DNA from 2 places in the Dietzia sp. B32 genome. Region 1 is predicted to be linked to the other one. Evidence: riboswitches for the same ligand, from Rfam matches in the RefSeq annotation. Region 1 holds a riboswitch; the other holds the start of a gene.
What was found. A riboswitch is a leader RNA that binds a small molecule or an ion and turns the genes downstream of it on or off. The one in region 1 is predicted to bind cobalamin.
Positions count from the first base shown of each region.

Region 1 (4,206 bases):
CCACTTGGCGGACTTGACGAACTGGAACACCCCGATGTCCCAGCCCTGGTTCCAGGCGCGCATCGCCAGGCCGAACGCGGCGGTGGACTTTCCCTTGCCGGGCCCGGTGTGGACCATGACCAGCGGCCGGTTGCGGCGTTGGCGGGTGCTGAGCCCGTCGTCGGGCACGATCTCCGGCTGTCCCTTGGGCATCAGGCCACCTCACCTTCGGTGCGCGGATGGCCGGGTCGCATGCGGTCGTCCGGGGCCGGGCCGCGGTCGGCGGAACCTGGGTGCGCGGTGCGGGCGCGGACGGTATCGGTGAGTCCCTCGGCGGTGACCTCGCCCAACGGCACGTGGTCGGCGCCCAGGTGCCCGGCGAGCTCGGAGGCCAGGCCCATCCGGAAGCGGCCGGTCTCGCAGTCCACCACCACCGAGGCCACGCCGAGGGAGGCCAGCCCGGTCGCCGCGGTGCGGGACCTGGCGAGGGCGTCCGGGCCGTGGGTGGCGCGGCCGTCGGTGACGACGACGAGGAGGGCCCGCCGCCGCGGATCGCGGACGCCTTCGATGCGCAGGACCTCGGCGGCGGTGAGCAGTCCCTCGGCCAGTGGGGTCCGGCCGCCCGCTGGGAGTTCCGCGAGGCGGGTGGCCGCGATGTCGACCGACGAGGTGGGCGGCAGGGTCACGTGGGCCGCGGACCCGCGGAAGGTCACCAGTCCCACCTTGTCGCGGCGGCGGTAGGCGTCCAGCAGTAGGGAGAGGATCGCGGTCTTGACCTGCTCCATCCGGGTGCGGGCGGCCATGGAGCCGGAGGCGTCCACGCAGAACAGCACGAGGTTGGACTCGCGGCCCTCGCGCACCGCCGAGCGCAGGTCCTCGGCGGCCAGCCGGAGTCGACCGCCGTTGCGGCCGGCCTCGCGACCCCGGGCGGACTGCTGCGGCGCGGCGGAGCGGATCGTGGCGGGCAGGTGCAGGTCGGCCCCGGTGAACGCGCCCGCGCCGATGCGGCGGCCAGTGCTGGTAATGGCCCTCGACCGGCGGCCGGCCGCGCCCTGGCCGGTACCGGCGACGGCGAGCAGGCGGGTGCGGTACGGCGCCGCGGCCGCGGTGACTGTGCCCGGCTCGGGCGGGATGGGCCCGGGTGCGTCGGACCGCGAGCCGTCGCCGGGGGTGTCCTCCGCGGCGTGTCCGCCGGGCAGCTCGTCGGCTCGGCTGTCGGCGTCGTCGTCCGAGTGGCCGTCCGCCTGGTCGGTGCCCGCGGTGCCGGAGGCGTCGGCAGCGTCGGGGCTGTCCTCGGTCTGCTCGGTCTGCTCGGGTGCGTGCTCGTGCCCGGCGTCCTCGGCCGAGGCCCGCGCCGGGGTCGACTCGGCATCCGTCGTGTCTGCCGACGCGGACTCGTCTGCGGACTCCGACTGTTCGGCGTCGTCGGCTGGCGCGGTCTCGTCCCGGGGGTCGGGATCGGGCTCGTCGTCGTCGCCCAGGAGCCGTTCCAACAGGTCCTCGTCGAGCCCCGGCGCATCGAACGGGGCACGACGGCGGCGGTGGGGCAGTGCCATGCGCGCGGCGACGCGGATGTCCTCGCGGGTGATCCGGGTCCGGCCCTGCCATGCGGCGTGGGCGGCGGCGGTGCGGGCGGTAACGATGTCGGCGCGCATGCCGTCCACGTCGAAGCCCGCACACACCCGGGCGATGGTGGACAGCGCCCAGGGGGTCAGTCTCACCCGGTCGAGTACGCGCCGCGCGGCGGCGATCCGCTCGCGCACTGCGGCCTCGTCGGCGGCGTGGGCGGCGACGAATCCCGCCGGGTCGGCCTCGAACGCGATCCGGCGGCGCACCACCTCGGCGCGCAGCTCCGGGTCCCGGGGCGCGGCCACCTCCACGGTGAGGCCGAAGCGGTCCAGGAGCTGGGGCCGGAGCTCACCCTCCTCGGGGTTCATGGTGCCGATCAGCACGAAGCGCGCGGCGTGCTCCACCGAGATGCCGTCGCGCTCCACGGTCACCCGGCCCATCGCGGCGGCGTCGAGCAGCAGGTCCACCACGTGGTCGTGGAGCAGGTTGACCTCGTCCACGTAGAGCAGTCCGCGGTGTGCGCGGGCGAGTAGGCCCGGTTGGAACACGGTCACCCCGTCGGCAAGCGCACTCTCCAGGTGTAGTGATCCGGTGATGCGGTCCTCGGACACCCCGATTGGTAGCTCGACCAGGCGGACGGGCCGCCGCTCGGTGGGCGCGTCGTGGGGGATACGCCCGTCCGGGGTCTCGGAGCCGCGGTCGTCAGGTGCGGAGGAGAAGCGGTCGCCGGTGACGACCTCGACCTCCGGCAGGATCCCGGTGAGGGCGCGGACCATCGTGGACTTGGCCGTGCCCTTCTCGCCGCGGATCAGCACGCCGCCGACCGCCGGGGACACCGCGGTCAGGGTCAGGGCCAGCGCCATGTCGTCGGAACCGACGACAGCGCTGAAGGGGTAGTGCAGTGGCATGGGGGCTCCCGCTCTCGTCTGCCAGGCTGGTCAGCGCGAGGCCGGTCTCCGGACTTCCCGGCTCATCTCGGATGTGCGCGCGGGGCGCGATCGCCTGAGAGGCCGGGTTACCGTAGCGGGCCCTGTGCCGGATTCTCACCGGCTTCCCTGATTCTCCCCTCCGCCCGCTCTCGCGGTCGTGGGGCACCTCGTGCTGTGGGGTCTGTTCGGTTGTGTGGTGCCGAGGCTAGCCCAACGGCCTGTCCCGGGGCGCCTCAGGTGTCGCGGTAGGGTTCCGCGTCATGAATGCACGGGTGGTGGTCGTCGGCATCGGCGGCGACGGGTGGGCGGGGCTCGACGAGGCCCGCCGTCGCGCCATCATGGGCGCCGATGTGGTGCTCGGCGGCGAGCGTCATCTGGCGATGATTCCGGGCGAGGTGACGGCCGAACGCGTGCCGTGGCCGCGGCCGCTGCGGGACGGGTTGCCGGAGCTGCTCCAGCGGTGGGTCGGGCGGTCGATCGTGGCCCTGGCCTCGGGCGATCCGCTGGTCGCCGGGATCGGCACCACCCTGATCGAGCTGCTCGGCGCGGACGCGGTGGAGGTGCTCCCGGCGGTGTCCTCGGTCGCGCTGGCCCGCGCCAGGATGCGGTGGCCGGCCGAGTCCGTGGCGGTGCTGCGCGACCACCGCGCGCTGCCCCGTGAGCTGGCGCCGGGGCGGCGGGTGCTGGTGCTCTCGGCGGATCGGAACACGCCGGGAGAGGTCGCCGCGACGCTCCGGGGCGCCGGATACGGGGGGAGCGAGATGACCGTGCTCGCCGATCTGGGGAGTCCGACCGAGGCCCGGTTTTCCCGCGCGGCGCGCGACTGGGCTGTCGATCACGAGGCCCCCGCCCTGCACGTCCTGGCGGTTGAGTGCGTGGCCGACGCGTCCGCCCACCCGCTCGGACTGGTGCCGGGCCTGCCCGACGACGCCTTCGAGAACGACGGCCAGCTCACCCGCCGCGACCTGCGGGCTTCCGCCCTGTCGCGGCTCGCACCGATGGCCGGTGATTTGCTGTGGGACGTGGGCGCCGGCGCCGGGTCGGTGGGCATCGAGTGGATGCGCGCCCACCCGTCATGTCGGGCGATCGCGGTGGAGGCCGATCCCGAGCGGGCGGCGCGTGTCGCGCGCAACGCCGTGCGGCTGGGGGTGCCGTCGTTGGAGGTCGTCCACGGACGGGCGCCCCAGGCTCTGGACGGTCTGCCGCGGCCGGACGCGGTGTTCATCGGTGGAGGCGGCACTGCTCCTGGCCTGCTGAGACAGTGCTGGGACGCACTTCGTCCCGGCGGACGGCTGGTCGCGCATGCGGTGACTCTGGAGACCGAGCGCGTGGTGGTCGACGCCCGCGCCGAGTTCGGCGGGGAGCTGACCAGGATCCAGGTCGAGCACGCGGACTCGATCGGCCGGTTCGCCGGCTGGGCCCCCGCCCGTGCGGTGGTGCAGTGGGCGGCCGTGAAGCCATTCGTCGCTGCGGCTGATACTTCGGAAACAGGGGAGAGCTCGTGACCGTTCACTTCGTAGGAGCCGGCCCCGGCGCCGCTGATCTGCTGACGCTGCGCGCGGCTGCGTCCCTGCGCGAGGCCGACGTCTGCCTGTACGCGGGGACGTACCTCGACGACGGTGTGCTCGACCACTGCCGACCCGAGGCCCGGCTGGTGGACACCCAGCATCTGGACCTCGACGGGATCATCGGCGAGATCGTCGCCGCTCACGCCGATGGGCTCGAGGTG
Region 1 covers NZ_CP093845.1:2,991,410-2,995,615, reverse strand. Annotated here, with positions in the region: gene cobO (cob(I)yrinic acid a,c-diamide adenosyltransferase) at 1-192, opposite strand, end outside; gene L8M95_RS14165 (VWA domain-containing protein) at 192-2,456, opposite strand; cobalamin riboswitch at 2,478-2,662, opposite strand; gene cbiE (precorrin-6y C5,15-methyltransferase (decarboxylating) subunit CbiE) at 2,738-3,982, shown strand; gene L8M95_RS14155 (cobalt-precorrin-4/precorrin-4 C(11)-methyltransferase) at 3,979-4,206, shown strand, end outside.

Region 2 (4,206 bases), 680 kb from region 1:
CCGGTGTCGGGGCGGAGTAGGCCCGTCAGGATGCGCAGGAGCGTCGACTTGCCGGATCCGTTCGGCCCCAGCACCCCGACCATCGTGCCGTGGGCCGGGGCCACGCTGACGTCGTCGAGGATGGTCCGGCCGCGCACGGACCACGAGACGCTGCGCGCCTCGAGCGTCGACGGGGCGCCTGTGGCCGGGGTCATCGGCCCCGTCCCCGTCGCAGGAGGAGCCCGACGAAGGCCGGGACGCCGATGAGCGCGGTCGCCACCCCGATCGGCAACTCCTGGGGCGCGATCACGGTGCGGGAGACCGCGTCGATCCACACCACGAACACGGCCCCCATCAGCGCCGCGGTCGGGACGAGGACCCGGTGCCGGCCGCCGACCAGGGCACGGGCGGCGTGTGGCAGCACTAGGCCCACGAAGCCGATCGCCCCGCAGGTGCTCACGATGACGGCCGTGACGAGCGCCGTCACCACCATGAGCACCAGCCGGGTGCGCGCCACGTTGACGCCGAGGGCGGCCGCGGCGTCCTGGCCGAAGGTGAACGCGTCGAGGCTGGAGGTGTGCAGCAGGCACGCCACCAGCCCGAGCAGGACCACGACGCCGCACACCGCCACGTCCGACCAGCGGACGGAGGCCAGCGAGCCGAGCAGCCAGAACAGCACGCCGCGGGTCTGCTCGGCGTCGGCGGCGATGTAGACGACGAACGAGGTCACCGCGGAGAACAACTGGGTGGCCGCGACCCCCGCCAGCACCACCCGGTCGGGCGTCCCGCCGGACGCGAAGGCCAGGACCAGGACGAAGCCGAACGCGGCGAGCGCCCCGACGAACGCCCCCGTGGTGAGCCCGACCGCGCCCGCCCCGACCCCGAGCACCACCACGAGGACCGCCCCGGTCGAGGCCCCGGAGGAGATGCCGAGGATGTACGGGTCTGCCAGCGGGTTGCGAAGCAGCGACTGCAGGATGACGCCGCACAGTGCGAGCCCCGCCCCGGCCAGCGCGGCCATGAGGGTGCGCGGCAGCCGCAGGTTCCAGATGATCCCCTCCTGGATCCGCGTGAGCCCGGAGTCGGCTCCGGTGAGGCGGGCCAGCGCGGACTGGACGACGTCGGCGGCGGTGAGTCCGGACGGGCCGATGGTGATGACGAGCGCTGCCGACACCGCCAGCAGCCCCAGGCCGCCGAGCCACAGGGTGACCAGTGCGGACGGTCGCCGCAGTGGCGGCCGCCGGTGCGGTGACGCCGGGCCCACCGTGGCGGGGGTCCTCTCGGGTGCGAGGGTCATCGGGTCAGTTCGCCGGGTCCGGCTCGGCGAGACCCGGCGTGGTGAGTCCAAGCTCGGTGAGCCCCGCCGCGACGGTCTCCACCCCGTAGATCGTGCGCAGCGACGGGTTCATCTCGGCGCCGGTGATGTCGATGAATCGCTTCTCGCGGACCGCGGCCATCTCCCGGGTGACGGGGTTGGACTCGAGGTAGGCGATCTTGGCCTCCGCGGTCTCGGCGGTCTGGCTCTTGCGGGTCAGGTCGCCCACGACGATCACGTCCGGGTCGCGCTCGGCCACGACCTCCCAGCTGATCTGCGGCCACTCCTGGGTGGTGTCGTCGAAGGCGTTCTCCAGGCCCAGGGTGGTCGAGATGAGGCCGGGGGCACCGCAGCAGCCGGCCAGGTACGGGGACTCGGAGTTGGCGAACCAGTACATCGCGGAGATCCCGCGGGCATCGACGCTCTCGGCGGCCTCGTCGAGCCGGCGCTGCAGGTCCGCCACCAGCTCGTCACCGGCCTGCTCCACGTCGAAGATCCGGGCGAGCTCGGTGATCTCGCGGTAGAGCAGGTCCGGGGTCAGCGGGGTCTCCCGGACGCCGTCCCCGGAGTCGGCGACCTTGCCCACACAGTCGGTGGGGGAGAGGTACGTGCCCACGCCGAGTTCGTGGAACTGCTCGCGGGCGGCGACCCCGCCCTCCCCGAGGGTGCTGCCGAAGGAGGCGGTGACGAAGTCCGGCTCCACGTCGAGGACGGCCTCCATCGACGGCGCGTTGTCGGCCAGGCGGGGGACTGACCTGTTCACCTCGGCGAACTCGGGCAGGACCGGGTCGGTCCAGGTGGCGGTGCCGACCATCCGGTCGCCGAGGCCGAGGGCGTACAGGATCTCGGTGGAGCCCTGGTTGAGTGAGACGACCCGCTCGGGCGGGGCCTCGACCTGCACCTGCTCCCCGCAGTTCTCGATCGGATCGGTGCGCGGGCCGGCGATCGCGGCCGGGTCGTGGGCGGTGCAGGAGGCCAGGGTGAGAAGGGTGACGCCGGCGAGGGTGAACAAGGCGGAAGAACGCATGGGTGTGCTCCGAGGTCGCGGGCCTGGAACGCGAAGCCCGATGATGACCTGGCGGTTGTCACCGCGAGGGCCAGCCGGTATTCGGACTCGGGATCACCTGGACGGAGCGCCTTCCCAGACCGTGCGGCCCAGTGGCATCGTGCCCCGCCATCACCCTCACCGCTGCGCGTCAGTTCCGGAGTCACACCGGATTCCCGCGACCGATCGGTCTCGCTGGCGATCACAAGGTAACACGCGCTCCAGGGTCAGTACGCCAGCCCCATCCGCATCGCGCCCACCGCCTCGGACAGTGCCGAGCGCGCGAGCGGGGTGGCCCCGACGGCGTTGACGAACGGGTGGACCAGCGAATCGTGGCGGCGCAGCGAGACCGGGACACCGGCGTCGGCCATCTTCCGGGCGTACGCCTCGCCCTCGTCGCGCAGCGGGTCGAACCCGCCCGTGGCCACGTGGGCGGGCGGCAGTCCCGAGAAGTCCTCCGCCAGCAGGGGGGAGGCGCGGGGGTCGAACCGGTCCTCGTCGGACCGGATGTAGGTCTCCTCGTACCAGTCCATGTTGGCCCGGGTGAGGAAGAAGCCGTCGCCGAACAGCTCGTACGAGCGGGTCCGCGCGGACATGTTGGTGGCGGGGACGAACAGCAGTTGGAAGTCCGGCATCTTCTCCCCGGCGTCGCGCGTCTGCTGGCACACCACCGCCGCCAGGTTGCCGCCGGCGCTGTCACCGCCCACCGCGATGCGCGTCGGGTCCACGCCGAATTCGTCGGCGTGGTCGCGGACGTACCGGAACGCGGCGAGGGCGTCCTCGGAGGCGGTGGGGAACCGGAACTCCGGTGCCAGCCGGTAGTCGACGCTGATCACCTTGAGTCGGCCCGCCCGTGCGATGTAGCGGCAGGTCGCGTCGTGCGAGTCGACGCTGCCGAGCACCCAGCCGCCGCCGTGGAAGTACACCAGCACCGGCAGCGGCTCGTCCCCCTCGACCGGCGAGTAGAGGCGAGCGGGCAGGTCGGCCCGGTCCGGACCGGTGCCGCCGAGCGGGAGGACGATGTCGGAGACGACGGCGAGGTCGATCTTCTTGCCCGAGACCGTGAACGCCGACCGCTCGACAGCCGAACGTGCCCTGTCGACGGTGAGGTCCTCGTATTCACCCTCGGACGTCATCGAGATGACCCGGAGCCCGGCCTGGAAGTGCGGGTCGAGAACCTGGCCGTCCAGCCGCCTCGGGGTCCCACCCACTACTCGGAGCAGCCGGCCGGGCAGGAACCCCGCAGCGGTCATGACCGATTTGGTGACGCGATCCGCGATCGACGGGGAGAAGGCACGGTGGCCGGACATGGGAGAGCGCATGCCCACATTGTGACGCGGATCCCTGGGATGATCAGGGTAATCGGACGAAGGAGCTGGTCATGCGTTCAGAAGACGAGAGCGTGGTGCGGGTCGAGAGCCTGGTCAAGACCTTCGGCCGGGCCCGGGCCCTGGACGAGCTCGACCTGGACGTGCGCCGGGGGGAGGTCCACGGGTTCCTCGGCCCCAACGGGTCGGGAAAATCCACCACGATCCGGATCCTGCTCGGGCTCATGCGCGCCGACTCCGGCCGGGTGACGGTGTTCGGCGGCGACCCGTGGCGAGACGCGGTCCAGCTGCACGCCCGGCTGGCCTACGTCCCCGGTGAGGTGACCCTGTGGCCGCGGCTGACGGGCGGCCAGTGCATCGACCTGCTGGGCCGGGCGCTCGGAGGACTCGACCCCGACAGGCGCGACGGACTGATCGACCGCTTCCGCCTGGACCCCACCAAGCGCACGCGCGACTACTCCAAGGGCAATCGACAGAAAGTGTCACTGATCGCCGCGCTGGCGTCCGACGCGGAGCTGCTCGTCCTGGACGAGCCCACC
Region 2 covers NZ_CP093845.1:3,668,643-3,672,848, reverse strand. Annotated here, with positions in the region: gene L8M95_RS17270 (ABC transporter ATP-binding protein) at 1-194, opposite strand, end outside; gene L8M95_RS17265 (iron ABC transporter permease) at 191-1,276, opposite strand; gene L8M95_RS17260 (ABC transporter substrate-binding protein) at 1,281-2,321, opposite strand; cobalamin riboswitch at 2,376-2,554, opposite strand; gene L8M95_RS17255 (alpha/beta hydrolase) at 2,567-3,661, opposite strand; gene L8M95_RS17250 (ABC transporter ATP-binding protein) at 3,721-4,206, shown strand, end outside.
Region 2: it holds a riboswitch for cobalamin, as region 1 does, so the genes downstream of both, L8M95_RS17260 (ABC transporter substrate-binding protein) here and L8M95_RS14165 (VWA domain-containing protein) in region 1, are expected to answer to the same signal.